Regions from separate parts of the Streptococcus hongkongensis genome, predicted to be linked through region 4. Evidence: predicted binding sites of a transcription regulator. Region 4 holds the regulator's gene; each other region holds the start of a gene.

Region 1 (3,180 bases), on a different contig from region 4:
TAAAACTAAAAAGAAAGAAATAAATCTTTCTTTTTTTGTGTTTTTAGTGTAAACTAATGACTATGAAATTAATTAGATTATCAAAGTATTTTGCAGTATTAATTATATTTGCATTCCTAATTTCCGTTGCAGCTAGTTTTTATTTTTTCCATGTTGCACAAGTCCGAGAAGAAAAAACATTTATTAACAATAGACCAAGATCTAGTGCTAATCCATTGCATCATTCCGAGAAAGCTTTTGATCAGTTAAACGTCAAAAAACGTTGGATGACTAATCGAGGGAAAAAACAAGTTGCCTTTTATTTGCCAGCAGCAAAGAAGACAAATAAAACGGTTATTGTAGTTCATGGGTTTACAACAAATAAAGAAAATATGAAGCCTTATGCTATGCTATTTCATGATTTAGGTTATAATGTCTTAGTTCCAGATAATGAATCTCATGGAGAAAGCCAAGGGGAGTTGATTGGTTATGGTTGGAATGACCGTAAAAATGTTATTGCTTGGTCTGAGAGCCTTATAAAGGAAAATCAAGAGAGTCAAATAACTTTATTTGGCTTATCAATGGGCGCTGCGACAGTGATGATGGCGAGTGGAGACCCATTACCATCACAAATTCATCAGATTATTGAGGATTGTGGTTATTCTAGTGTTTGGGAAGAATTGAAATTTCAAGCTAAAGAAATGTACGGTTTACCAGCCTTTCCACTGCTTTATGAAGTTTCAGCTTTATCTAAATTGAGAGCAGGCTTCACTTATGGAGAAGCTAGTGCTGTTAAACAATTACAGAAAAACAAATTACCAATTCTTTTTATTCATGGGTCAAAAGATGATTTTGTTCCAACACGTATGGTTTATGATCTCTATAAGGCTACAAAGGGACCTAAAGATCTCTTAATTATCAAAGGAGCTAAGCATGCTCGAGCCTATGAAACAGATATGGTCAAATATAAAGAAAAGGTCAGCAATTTTTTGAAAGAAAATGAGTAAAGACTGTTGACACATAAACTCATAGTTGATATAATTATTGATGTTGCTAATGAGTAGCGGGAATGGCGGAATTGGCAGACGCGCAGGACTAAGGATCCTGTGACCGCTTTAGGTCGTGAGGGTTCAAGTCCCTCTTTCCGCATGATAATGAGAGCCTGAGGGTTCTCATTTTTTATTTACAGATAAGATCTCCTAAATGTGAAAAACATAACATAAAGAAAACGCTTTACATTGGTTAACTAGTAGAAATTTTTTGATATTTGTGCTAAAATTAACTTTGTAAACGGGTAAAAAACCCGAAAAATAAGAGGAGGCCTAACAAATGGCAATCGTTTCAGCAGAAAAATTTGTACAAGCAGCTCGTGAAAACGGCTACGCTGTTGGTGGATTTAACACAAACAACTTAGAATGGACTCAAGCTATCTTGCGTGCAGCAGAAGCTAAAAAAGCTCCAGTTCTTATCCAAACATCAATGGGTGCTGCGAAATACATGGGTGGTTACAAAGTATGTCAATCACTTATTTCTAACCTTGTAGAATCAATGGGAATTACTGTACCTGTAGCTATTCACCTTGACCATGGTCACTATGAAGATGCTTTAGAATGTATCGAAGTTGGTTACTCTTCAATCATGTTTGACGGTTCTCACCTTCCAGTTGAAGAAAACCTTGCTAAAACTAAAGAAGTTGTTGCATTAGCACATGCTAAAGGTGTTTCTGTTGAAGCTGAAGTTGGTACTATCGGTGGTGAAGAAGATGGTATCATCGGTAAAGGTGAACTTGCACCAATCGAAGATGCTATCGCTATGGTTGAAACTGGAATTGATTTCCTTGCAGCTGGAATCGGTAACATCCACGGTCCATACCCAGAAAACTGGGAAGGTCTTGCTCTTGACCACTTAGAAAAATTAGCAGCAGCTGTACCAGGATTCCCAATCGTATTACACGGTGGATCAGGTATTCCTGATGATCAAATTCGTGCAGCTATCAAACTTGGTGTTGCTAAAATCAACGTTAACACTGAAAGTCAGATTGCATTTACTGAAGCTACTCGTGAATTTGCTCGTAACTACGAAGCAAATGAAGCTGAATACGATGCTAAAAAATTATTTGACCCACGTAAATTCTTGGCTCCAGGTATGAAAGCCGTTCAAGGTGCTGTTGAAGAACGTATCGATGTATTTGGTTCTGCAAACAAAGCATAATTAAATCAAACAATAATACAAAAAAGTCTATCCGAAAGGATAGGCTTTTTCGTTATCTCAACTAGGCCCTAGTAGTTGAGATAATATGAGATAGTATAAGAAGAGGTAAAACTGTTATAGTGATAACTTAACTAAATGCCTAGGTTTAGTGTGAATTAACAAATAGTTCAAACTGACTAATAGGCAAATAATGTTTGTTACAAACTAATAACTTATCCTGTTTAAAAATATTTTCTTGAATCAAAATGAACTGTTCGTCTTCAGATAGAATATATTTAGTAGCTGAAAAATTGCCTGCCCGAGTGTAATCGAAAAGGCTTTGTGAGTGATCAGCAATGTCTTCTTGATAAATACGGTTTTCAAGAAAGTCTTCAAGTTGTTCAGAATTATGCAATGAAATACCCAGGTTTGAAATGACCTCAATTGGAACAAACGATAATGAATAGGCTTTGGGGCCATCTTCTGTGTGATACCAGCGATCAGCAATAACGACGACTGGGGTCGCTTGTTTAAGTGAGGCAACTATTGCATCTGCTGGAACTTCAACTCGGAATTCTAATTCGACTTCTTTAATTTCCACAGTTAGACAAGTCTTGACAGGGTGTTGTCTAATTTCGTAACCGGTTTTAGACATATTATCTGGAATTTCTCGAATAAAGTTCCCTTTTCCGCGTTTGTTGATGACGAGATGGTCTTCTTGCAAAAGAGCTAATGACTTACGAAGCGTTGCACGACTAACATTTAGCTGCTCAGCAAATTCAGGCTCAGAGGGTAGTTGCGTACCTGGGGGATAAGTTCCGTTTTGTATCATTTTAAAGATTTTATTGTAAACTTGTACATGCTTCAGCTTTTTTAATTTGCTGTTTAATTCATTCTTTGGCATGGTATCCTCCTGTATATTAGTAAGTTTAATGCAAAAAATTAGAAAATGCAAGTTTAAATAATAAACGCTTTCTTTTTTTGATAAAAGCGTTTACAAAGATCAACTTG
Region 2 (3,180 bases), on a different contig from region 4:
GAGCCTGTTTTGGGATTAATTGCTACTGCATAAGCCCCTTCTGAGTACTTACCAGATCCAGAATTTATTTCAGCTTCTAAATATTTTTTCACGATATTATCAACATCTTTTTGAAAATCTGTGGAAATTGATAATTTAATATTTTTCCCCGCCTTACCTTGACGTTTGATCTGATTGGAAATAATTTTGCCTGATTTAGTTGTTCGAATTTGTCTAATGCCATGCTGACCTTGTAAAACAGTCTCATAAGCTTTTTCTAAATATGACGTTCCGACGCGATCATTCAATGAATAACCTTTTTTAATATACTTTGTCGCTTCTTCTTGCGGTAGTCCAGCCTCACGACTAGAAACTTGCCCAATAATCGAACTTAAACTTGCCTCTTCAACTTTCCGATTCCAATCCGTACTAACAGTTATACCAGGTAACTTTGCCTTATTGGCAACGAGATAAGCAATTTCTTCTTCACTTAATTCTTCTGTTTTAAGCGTGATTGTATCAAACGTTGCAATACTATTCATTTGATTAAAAATAGCGATTTCTTTTAAATCATTCACTGAATAATCAAGTTTTTTATCATTTAGCATGGCAACAGCATTTTTATAGACTTGACTTTCCTTTAAGTTATTTCCATAATTATCAAATTTCTTATTTTTAGGCATTTTTGCAACAACTTTTGCATAGTTTGATGGATCAGCCAAATAATAATCAATTTTTGCTCGATGCGAAACTGTCCTTTCTGGATACCTAACATATGCAGATAATTCTTTGACTAATTGTTTCATCTTATTTGCACTTAACTTAGGACTTCGTGTAAATGTTACGACATCCTTAATGTCATTTGAAACTAATATCTTACCATCACTATCAAATATCTTTCCTCTGGGATTTGATGATTTGATTGTATAGACGGTAGAAGACTTTAATTTCGCATCATAAAAGGCTTTGTCTTGTATTTGCATATTTGCTAAACGAAGAATTAAAGCAATAAAAAGTAACACAATTATCAAAAAAAGGATATGGATTCGATTAGTTATACTAGCTGTTTTCTTTACAAATTTTATCGATTCAAATTTATTTTTGATGACCAAATCCTCCAATTCACTATCCTTATTATTTTAACATAAAAAATAAGGCCGAGAATAAAATCTCGGTCAAAAAATTTTTAAGACATTGTTATCAATCTTCTTTTGGGTGATTGAATGCAAGATAATAAAACAAGCTAACAAAAACGGCTCCGCCAATGATATTCCCAAGGTAAACAAAGATGAAATTTTTGATAAAATCTAGCCAACTTGCCCCATTTTCAAAAATTGCTGCCGGGATAATAAATGCATTGGCAACACTATGCTGAAAGCCTAATGCAACAAATGTCATTACAGGAAACCAAATACCTAAAATTTTACCACTGGCATCTTTTGCTGCATAATTTAGCCATAATGCTAAACCTACAAACCAGTTACAGCCGATCCCTGAAACAAAGGCCTGAAGCGGACTCGCTGCTATTTTTGCATGGGCCACTTCGATAACTTCCTTTTTAAAAATTCCTGTGGATGTTAAGCCTAAAAAATGACCAAATACATAAGCAACAAAAAAGGCGCCAACAAGGTTGAACAAGGTAATGACCAACCAGTTTTTAAGTAATTCTTGAAAGGATACTTTTTTAGCAAAATAAGCTGCTGATACTGCCATCATATTTCCAGTAATTAGTTCACCACCAGCCATTAGTATGATAATTAAGCCAATAGGAAAGGCACTAGCTCCTAATATACTCGAAAAACTACCAAATACTTCAAGACCACTTGCTGCAATTCGAACATAAAGAAGGTAGCCTAAGCTAATCATCGCTCCCCCAATAAAACCTAAAATAGCCTTTGCTAGAAAGTTTTTTTCAATTTTATGGTAACCTATTTCAATTGTTGATTCCAAAATCATTTCAGGACTTTTCATATTTATCTCCTATTGTTACAAAACTCACAAATGCATTAACTAATATACCAGTAAAATAAAAAAAATGCAAGCCCTTCCAGTAAGAATGCTTACATTATTTAAAATATTTCTTAAATCAATTTGAATCCCATTTTTTTCACTAGAGTATCCCAAAGTGTCAAAGCAAGGTAAAAGTCAACCAAACCATGAATAAAAGTTCCTAAACCAACCAATAAAAAAATTGACCAAACATAAGCCAAATCACTCGCTTGTCCATTAATAAATAGCAAAACAACTAGAAATTCGGCCAATCCATGAATAATATTAATCGTTATAGCAAACGGCAGATCTTTTAAAGGCGACTGAAGTTTAGTTGCGTTTTTCTTTAGATAAAGCGCTGCTATTATTGTAAACACAATATGAGAAAAGGCTCTTAAAACAATAATAAACGGAAATCCAGCTAGAAAGAAGCCTAAAGTTGTACCCAAGCAAACAAATATTGCAACCGGTAATGAAATGAAAGTTGCTAAGAAAAGAGGAACATGGCTAGCAAGGGTATAAGATGATGGGCCAATAATAATTTTTATCGGCATTATCATAGGAATTAAAATTCCAAAAGCAACTAGAATAGATGAATATGCAATAGTTTGTGTTGTTTTATTAGTCATAAATACTCCTTCTGACTAATATTATAAGCCAAAACAATTACAAGTGTCAAGACACTTGTAATTGTTTTTAGTTGTTTTGATATAAAATATTCCTTTTTGCTAATTCTTTTTTTATCTTATCAAAACTTTCCTTATCTGGGGATGAAATGAGGTGACTATGTAAACCATTTGTTAATGAAGATAATAACTCAGCTTGAGCATTAGTAATCTTAGTCATAAAGTCACTGATATCTTCTTTAGTCTTTATATTTAAAGATGCAACTATCATACCATAAATAGGGTGTTCTATTTCAACCGTCAAAATGGATCCACCATTTGCTATAATGATTTCTAATTCTTCTTGAGTTTCTTTGTTGCTATGTTGGCAAACAATTCTACCCTTAAAATCATTCGTAAGCAAAAATTGATTGAAAATATAGCCTCTTGGTGTTGATAAGATATCATGCTTTGAAGCTCTTAATATTGCAATATCTCCTACAATAATTTGTCTGCTTACACCAAGTTCTTCCGCAAGATAAGATGCAGACAAAGTCTTTTCACTATTTTCTAACATTTCTAAAATCTGCTGTCTACGCTCATTAGC
Region 3 (3,180 bases), on a different contig from region 4:
CCTTATTTTGATAACTGAATAATGGAGTAGGCACTTTTTATCACAATACTATAAATAAGAGTACCAATTATTAAATCCGGAATAGGCGAATGGAAAATGCCAATTAAAACACTAGAAACAATAACCCCTACATTAATCAAGATATCATTTGATGTAAACAGTTGTGTAGCTTTCATGTGAACTTCTTGATGATCTGCTTTGGAGATTAAGTACAATGAAAGGATATTTGCTACCAATGCCATTATTGCTATAGTCATCATCCCCATCCCATTTGGTAAATACTGGTGATTAATTACTCGATAAATCACTTGGCCAAAACCCATTAGAGCTAACATAAGTTGTAGATAGCCTGCAATAGCAGAAACTTGTTTCTTCCGAGATACTGATTTGGCTACAGCCATCAATGCTAAGGAATAGACTAAACTATCAGCTAACATATCTAAGCCATCAGCTGAGAGAGCAAGTGAATTGAAAAAATAACCTGCTAACTCTTCAATTAGGAAGAATGTCAGATTGATTATCAGGACTTGCCAGAGAATAAAGCGTTGTATCACTTGTTTTGCTTCAAGATTCAGAGGCTCTTCTATTTTTTGACTATTGATAATCTGTGCGTCCAAATGGAGTTTGTTAATAGCTTGTAGAAGGTGTTCTGGTTTTTCCTGATGCGTCACCTCCACCAGTCTTTTCTCTAAATTAACTGAAATATCAGTAATTGCTGAGAAATCAGATAATGCCATTCTAACGAATTGTTCATCGCTGGGACAATCCATTTTATTAATCTGAAAAATCGTTTTTAAATAGGTCATTCCTACTCCTCTACTAATTGTACAAATTAATTCTATTATACCACAGCAAAATAAAAAAATTCGGTTTCCCGAATTTTTTAAACTGTTTCCATTACTGGTAATGTCTCACCGATTGCTTCTAAGCGACTAGCCCATTCTTCACGGCTAAGCTGGTTTTCAGCAACATAACGATTCTTTTCATGTGCACGACATTCTGGTGAACAACCACGAACATATTTGGCTTCATTTGCTTCACTGGCAAAAATTTGTTCATTACAAAATGGATTAGCACAATTCACGTAACGCTCACAAGGTTGCCCATCAAAGTAGTCTTTTGCGATGATGGTCGGATTGACATGATTGATTGGCACTGCAATCCGTTCATCAAAGACATACATGGCACCGTCCCACAATTCCCCTTGAACCTCAGGATCTTTACCGTAAGTAGCAATCCCACCATGTAATTGCCCAACGTCTTTAAATCCTTCACGGACCATCCAACCCGAGAATTTCTCACAACGAACGCCGCCAGTACAGTAAACAACAACGCGTTTTTCCATGAATTTCTCTTTATTGTCGCGAACCCATTGTGGTAGTTCACGGAAATTACGAATGTCTGGGCGAATGGCTCCGCGGAAATGTCCTAAATCATACTCATAATCATTACGCGTATCTAACACAACTGTGTTATCATCAAGCAAAGCCTCTTTGAACTGACTTGGTGACAAGTATTCACCTGTCGTTTCCAAAGGATTAATATCGCTATCAAAGTTATCATCTTCTAAACCAAGATGAACGATTTCTTTCTTGTAACGAACAAACATTTTTTTGAAGGCTTGGGCATCTTCTTCATCTTCTTTGAACCACAAATCAGAAAAACGGTCATCTGCATGAACCCAGTCCATGTATTTTTGAGTGGTTTCATAATCCCCTGAAACAGTTCCGTTGATACCTTCATCAGCTATCAAAATACGTCCTTTTAGACCAATTGATTTACAAAACTCAAGGTGTTTTGCAGCATATTCTTGGGCATCTTCAATAGCAACATATTTATAATAGAGTAATACTCTAATTTTTTCAGACATAATATCTCCTATAATAAAAAAACTTATAGTCTATTATAGCTAAAAATAATGTAGGCATGCAAAACTTTAGCTTGTGTATGATGTCACAATTTTATCAACATCTAATATTTTGACTTTAATTCCAATATATGACAAAATGAGAAGATATCATTTCAAAAAAGGAGATTTTCATGACTTATGAATTATGTTTAGAATATGGGACTTACCCATTAACAGTTGAGGATGCCCAATTAGATCAAGACAATGAAATTCCTGATTTTATTAAAAATGATCAGGATCTTTTAGCAAAATTGGAACGCGTTAATACCTTATTCCATGAATTATTTCTTACAATTGAGTGCCAATTTCATTATATTGGCAATGAACAGCCAAAAAAACGTCACGAAATTGCAAAGTTATACGATGAGATTATTACAATATTACAAACTAATTATACCGATCAGGATATTATTATTCGCAAATTATTAATTCATTGATATGAAAAGCAACTAAGAAAATTTCTTAGTTGCTTTTTTTTTAATTTTCTGAATGCCAAATATCAACATTGTATTGTTCAATTGTTCTATCAGATGAGAAGAAGCCTGCCTTAGCAATGTTATGCACAACTTTGGTCATCCAAAGTTCTTGATTTTCATAATCATTAAGCATTTTTTCTTTGACTTCAATATACTCTACTAAATCAATTAAGGTCATAAACCAGTCTTTAACAACTAATTCTTTGTAAAGACGAGCTAATCTTTCTGCATTACCAAGTACCATCATTTCTGGACTAATAATGAAGTTTACTGCTTCTTTAATTTGTGGATGAGCATCATAGTATGCTTTTGAAACATATCCACCATCAGCATATAGATTGATAATTGTATCAGAATCTTTACCAAAGGTATAGATGTTTTCCATGCCAGCTAATTCAGCAATTTCTACATTAGCGCCATCCATTGTTCCTAATGTTAATGCACCATTTAGCATAAATTTCATATTTCCAGTTCCAGAAGCTTCTTTTGAAGCTAAAGAAATTTGTTCTGAAATATCTGTTGCTGGAATTAAATGTTCAGCAACTGTCACATTATAGTTTTCAACCAAATGAACATTTAAGTATGGACTAACTTCTGGATCATTATTAATTAATTCTGACAGACATAAAATTAAATGAATAATATCTTGAGCAATAACATAAGCTGGCGCAGCTTTACCACCAAAGATAACAGTGATTTTACGTTTTGGTAAATTCCCTTTTTTGATTTCCAAATATTTATGGATAACATAAAGGGCATTCATTTGTTGACGTTTGTACTCATGGAAACGTTTAA
Region 4 (3,180 bases):
TTTAGATTTAGCTGGCATTGCAGTCTCTACAGGTTCAGCTTGTACTGCAGGGACTGTTGAACCAAGTCATGTATTAGAAAGTTACTATGGTAAAAATGCGCAGCAATTATCTGAATCACTGCGAATTAGCTTTTCTGATCAAAATACTATTGAAGAAGTTAATCAATTTGTAAAAGAAATCATTCATATCATAGGAGATTAATATGGCTTTTGAAAAAGAAATCACTTTAAAAAACTGTAAATATACATATACAATTAGTCCTAAAGTAAAAAAATACACATTACGTGATACAACATTTAGCGAGACTAAACTTGGTCACTATGAATTAACAAGACTCTTAGAGGAAGTTCCAAATTCAGGCAATGGTTTTCCTTTAAAAATTACGATTAATAAAGATTTGAATGCCTTTAAATTAACAATTACGGACCAATCTGGTCTCCGTTTAGTTAATATTTTTAAATCCGCGGACCATAAGATTATTCAAGATAAATTTTACTTTTTAATGGATAGTCTAGTTGAACGCGATATTTTCATAAAAACAGCTAATTAAAAATGATTGAAGTAAGTTTTTTAAATGAGAGCAAACAATGTAAAACTGTCCGATTTTCAGATTTCAAGGAATTTGAAAGAGCTCAAGTTTCCTGTGATATTTCAACACCAGATTATCACCCCGTTCAATCTGTTACAGTTGATGGAAAAGCTTTGGACTACAAAGGAACTTATGGCGATCTTTATTTTTACCTTCTACATTTGCAGAGCTAACATTTCTGAATCACTAATGATTAGGACATCATTAGTGGTTTTTTTGTGCAATTTTAGATGAATTTTCTAATTTTTTCAATAATAGTAGCTTTAATGTTGCATTTTTCACAAAGTATTTGTTACAATAGAATAAGATTAATACAGTAAATTATTTCAAAGGAGCTACTACCGTGGTTATTGACAAATCAATTCCAAAAGCGACTGCAAAGCGCTTATCACTCTACTATCGTATTTTTAAAAGATTTCATGCTGACCAAGTTGAAAAAGCAAGTTCTAAACAAATTGCTGATGCAATGGGGATCGATTCAGCAACTGTTCGCCGTGACTTTTCTTATTTTGGTGAACTAGGTCGCCGTGGATTTGGTTACGATGTGACTAAATTAATGAACTTTTTTGCAGATTTACTAAATGACCATTCTACTACTAATGTTTTAATTGTAGGTGTTGGTAACATTGGACGCGCATTACTTCATTACCGTTTCCACGATCGCAATAAAATGCAAATTGCAATGGGATTTGACACTGATGATAATCCAATTGTTGGAACTAAAACTTCTGATGGTATCCCTATCTATGGCATCTCAACTATTAAAGAACATGTCAAAGCAACCGATATTGAAACTGCTATCTTAACTGTTCAAAGTGATCATGCACAAGAGGTTGCTGATCAACTGATTACTGCAGGAATTAAAGGAATTTTAAGCTTCTCACCTGTTCATTTGCAAGTACCTAAAGATGTCATCGTTCAATATGTTGATTTAACAAGTGAATTACAAACACTTCTTTATTTCATGAACCAAAATAACACATTATAGGAGTTAGCATGACTAAGCCTCTAGTTGGCATTTCAGCCAATCAACGACTAAATATAGCTTTAGATGACCTGCCTTGGACCTATGCCCTTGCAGGTTTTTCTGATGCTGTTATGAAAGCAAATGCCACCCCCATTCTCCTTCCTATTGGAAATGAAGAGACTGCTAAACAACATGTGTCACTTGTTGATAAAATTATATTAATTGGCGGACAAAATGTTGATCCTAAATTTTACAACCAATCAAAGGAAGCCTTTGATGACGATTTCTTTCTTGAAAGAGATGTGTATGAAATTGCCATTATTAATGAGGCAAGGAGACAAGGAAAACCCATTTTAGGCATTTGTCGAGGTCTTCAATTAATGAATGTTATCCTAGGCGGAACATTAAATCAAAACATTCCCAATCACTGGCAAAAAATGCCTTCAGATTCTTATCATCATGACATTATCACAAATAAGGACTCTTTCTTATTTTCAATTTACGGTGAAAAAGCCTCAATAAATTCCTTCCATCATCAAAGTATTAAAGAGTTAGGAAATGGTTTGGAAGTGATCTCGCGGGATCCTCGTGATAACACAATTGAAGCAGTCGTTTCAAACGATCCAACTTTTCAATTTATTGGCGTGCAATGGCACCCTGAACTACTTCAACACATTTCAAATGCTGATTTTCAACTTTTTGATTATTTTATTAATACCTATTGACACTAAAATATTTCAGATTTTTCTCTAAAGCTATAATAATCTTTCTTTCCAACGATGATGTGATCTAAGCAATTTATGCCTATTTGATCACATGATTGTTTTATTTTTTTAGTAAAATGAATATCATTATCACTTGGATTTGCAAGACCTGATGGATGATTATGAACAATAATTAGGCTAGTTGCCATATTTTTACAAGCGTAGTGTAATATTTCTCTAGGCTCTGCAATTGAGCGCCTAACACTTCCAATAAAAATTGTTTTTTCTTCAATAATTCTGTTTTGAGTATCTAAATAAATGGCTAACAAATGTTCTTGCTTCTTTTCACCAAGTAGTTTAATCATTCTTTGTGCAACTTGATAAGTGGATAGTAGTTGACCTTCTTGTTTGTCATCACTTGCTAAAATCCGTTTTGACAACTCAATCATTGCTTTGATCTCGACTGACTTTACTTTTCCAATACCAGCTATTTGTTGTAGCTCCTGTAAGGATAATTTTTTAAAATCTGACAATTGCTCTAAACCTTTTAATATATAGGCAGATAATTCTAGAACAGGTTTGTCCTTACTTCCCGTTCTTAGAATGATTGCAAGCAACTCTTGATTACTTAACATTTCAGCTCCCAAGCTAATGAGGCGTTCTCGTGGCATTAATGATTCTTCATCTATCTTGATATTGTACATTTTCAATTACTCCTTCTAACAGAACTATTCGAAAAAAAACAAGTTTCTTTCTTTAAGAAACTTGTTTTTTTTGAATCGCTTGTTTTTTCTCAACGTTATCTCGAATAATCTGATAGAAGGTTGCTACTAAAGGAACTGCAACAATCATCCCAATAATTCCATTTAAGGCAGCTCCAACGGTAATAGCCATCAAAACCCACATGCCTGGTAATTTA

The links. The regulator Rex, encoded in region 4, represses fermentation and respiration genes when NADH is low (regulators of the CRP and FNR family bind a similar motif). The targets are predictions, from matches to a motif close to TTGTGAANTANTTCACAA.
Region 1: the regulator Rex is predicted to act here: its motif matches at 1,183-1,200, upstream of ACVRZD_RS07635 (class II fructose-bisphosphate aldolase).
Region 2: the regulator Rex is predicted to act here: its motif matches at 1,963-1,980, upstream of ACVRZD_RS03275 (formate/nitrite transporter family protein).
Region 3: the regulator Rex is predicted to act here: its motif matches at 1,942-1,959, upstream of trhO (oxygen-dependent tRNA uridine(34) hydroxylase TrhO).

Annotation. Positions count from the first base shown of each region.
Region 1 is NZ_JBRUGD010000011.1:13,937-17,116, forward strand. Features, by position in the region: gene lrgB (antiholin-like protein LrgB) at 1-3, shown strand, start outside; gene ACVRZD_RS07625 (alpha/beta hydrolase) at 63-986, shown strand; tRNA gene ACVRZD_RS07630 (tRNA-Leu) at 1,043-1,128, shown strand; gene ACVRZD_RS07635 (class II fructose-bisphosphate aldolase) at 1,309-2,190, shown strand; gene ACVRZD_RS07640 (GntR family transcriptional regulator) at 2,336-3,073, opposite strand.
Region 2 is NZ_JBRUGD010000004.1:34,305-37,484, forward strand. Features, by position in the region: gene pbp2b (penicillin-binding protein PBP2B) at 1-1,091, opposite strand, end outside; gene ACVRZD_RS03275 (formate/nitrite transporter family protein) at 1,180-1,950, opposite strand; gene ACVRZD_RS03280 (hypothetical protein) at 2,061-2,597, opposite strand; gene ACVRZD_RS03285 (transcription repressor NadR) at 2,665-3,180, opposite strand, start outside.
Region 3 is NZ_JBRUGD010000003.1:88,029-91,208, reverse strand. Features, by position in the region: gene ACVRZD_RS02700 (cation efflux transmembrane domain-containing protein) at 3-806, opposite strand; gene trhO (oxygen-dependent tRNA uridine(34) hydroxylase TrhO) at 884-1,870, opposite strand; gene ACVRZD_RS02690 (hypothetical protein) at 2,041-2,346, shown strand; gene glgP (glycogen/starch/alpha-glucan family phosphorylase) at 2,387-3,180, opposite strand, start outside.
Region 4 is NZ_JBRUGD010000001.1:23,487-26,666, reverse strand. Features, by position in the region: gene ACVRZD_RS00130 (cysteine desulfurase family protein) at 1-202, shown strand, start outside; gene ACVRZD_RS00125 (DUF1831 domain-containing protein) at 204-551, shown strand; gene ACVRZD_RS00120 (DUF4649 family protein) at 554-763, shown strand; gene ACVRZD_RS00115 (redox-sensing transcriptional repressor Rex) at 934-1,578, shown strand; gene ACVRZD_RS00110 (gamma-glutamyl-gamma-aminobutyrate hydrolase family protein) at 1,587-2,282, shown strand; gene radC (RadC family protein) at 2,285-2,965, opposite strand; gene ACVRZD_RS00100 (AI-2E family transporter) at 3,018-3,180, opposite strand, start outside.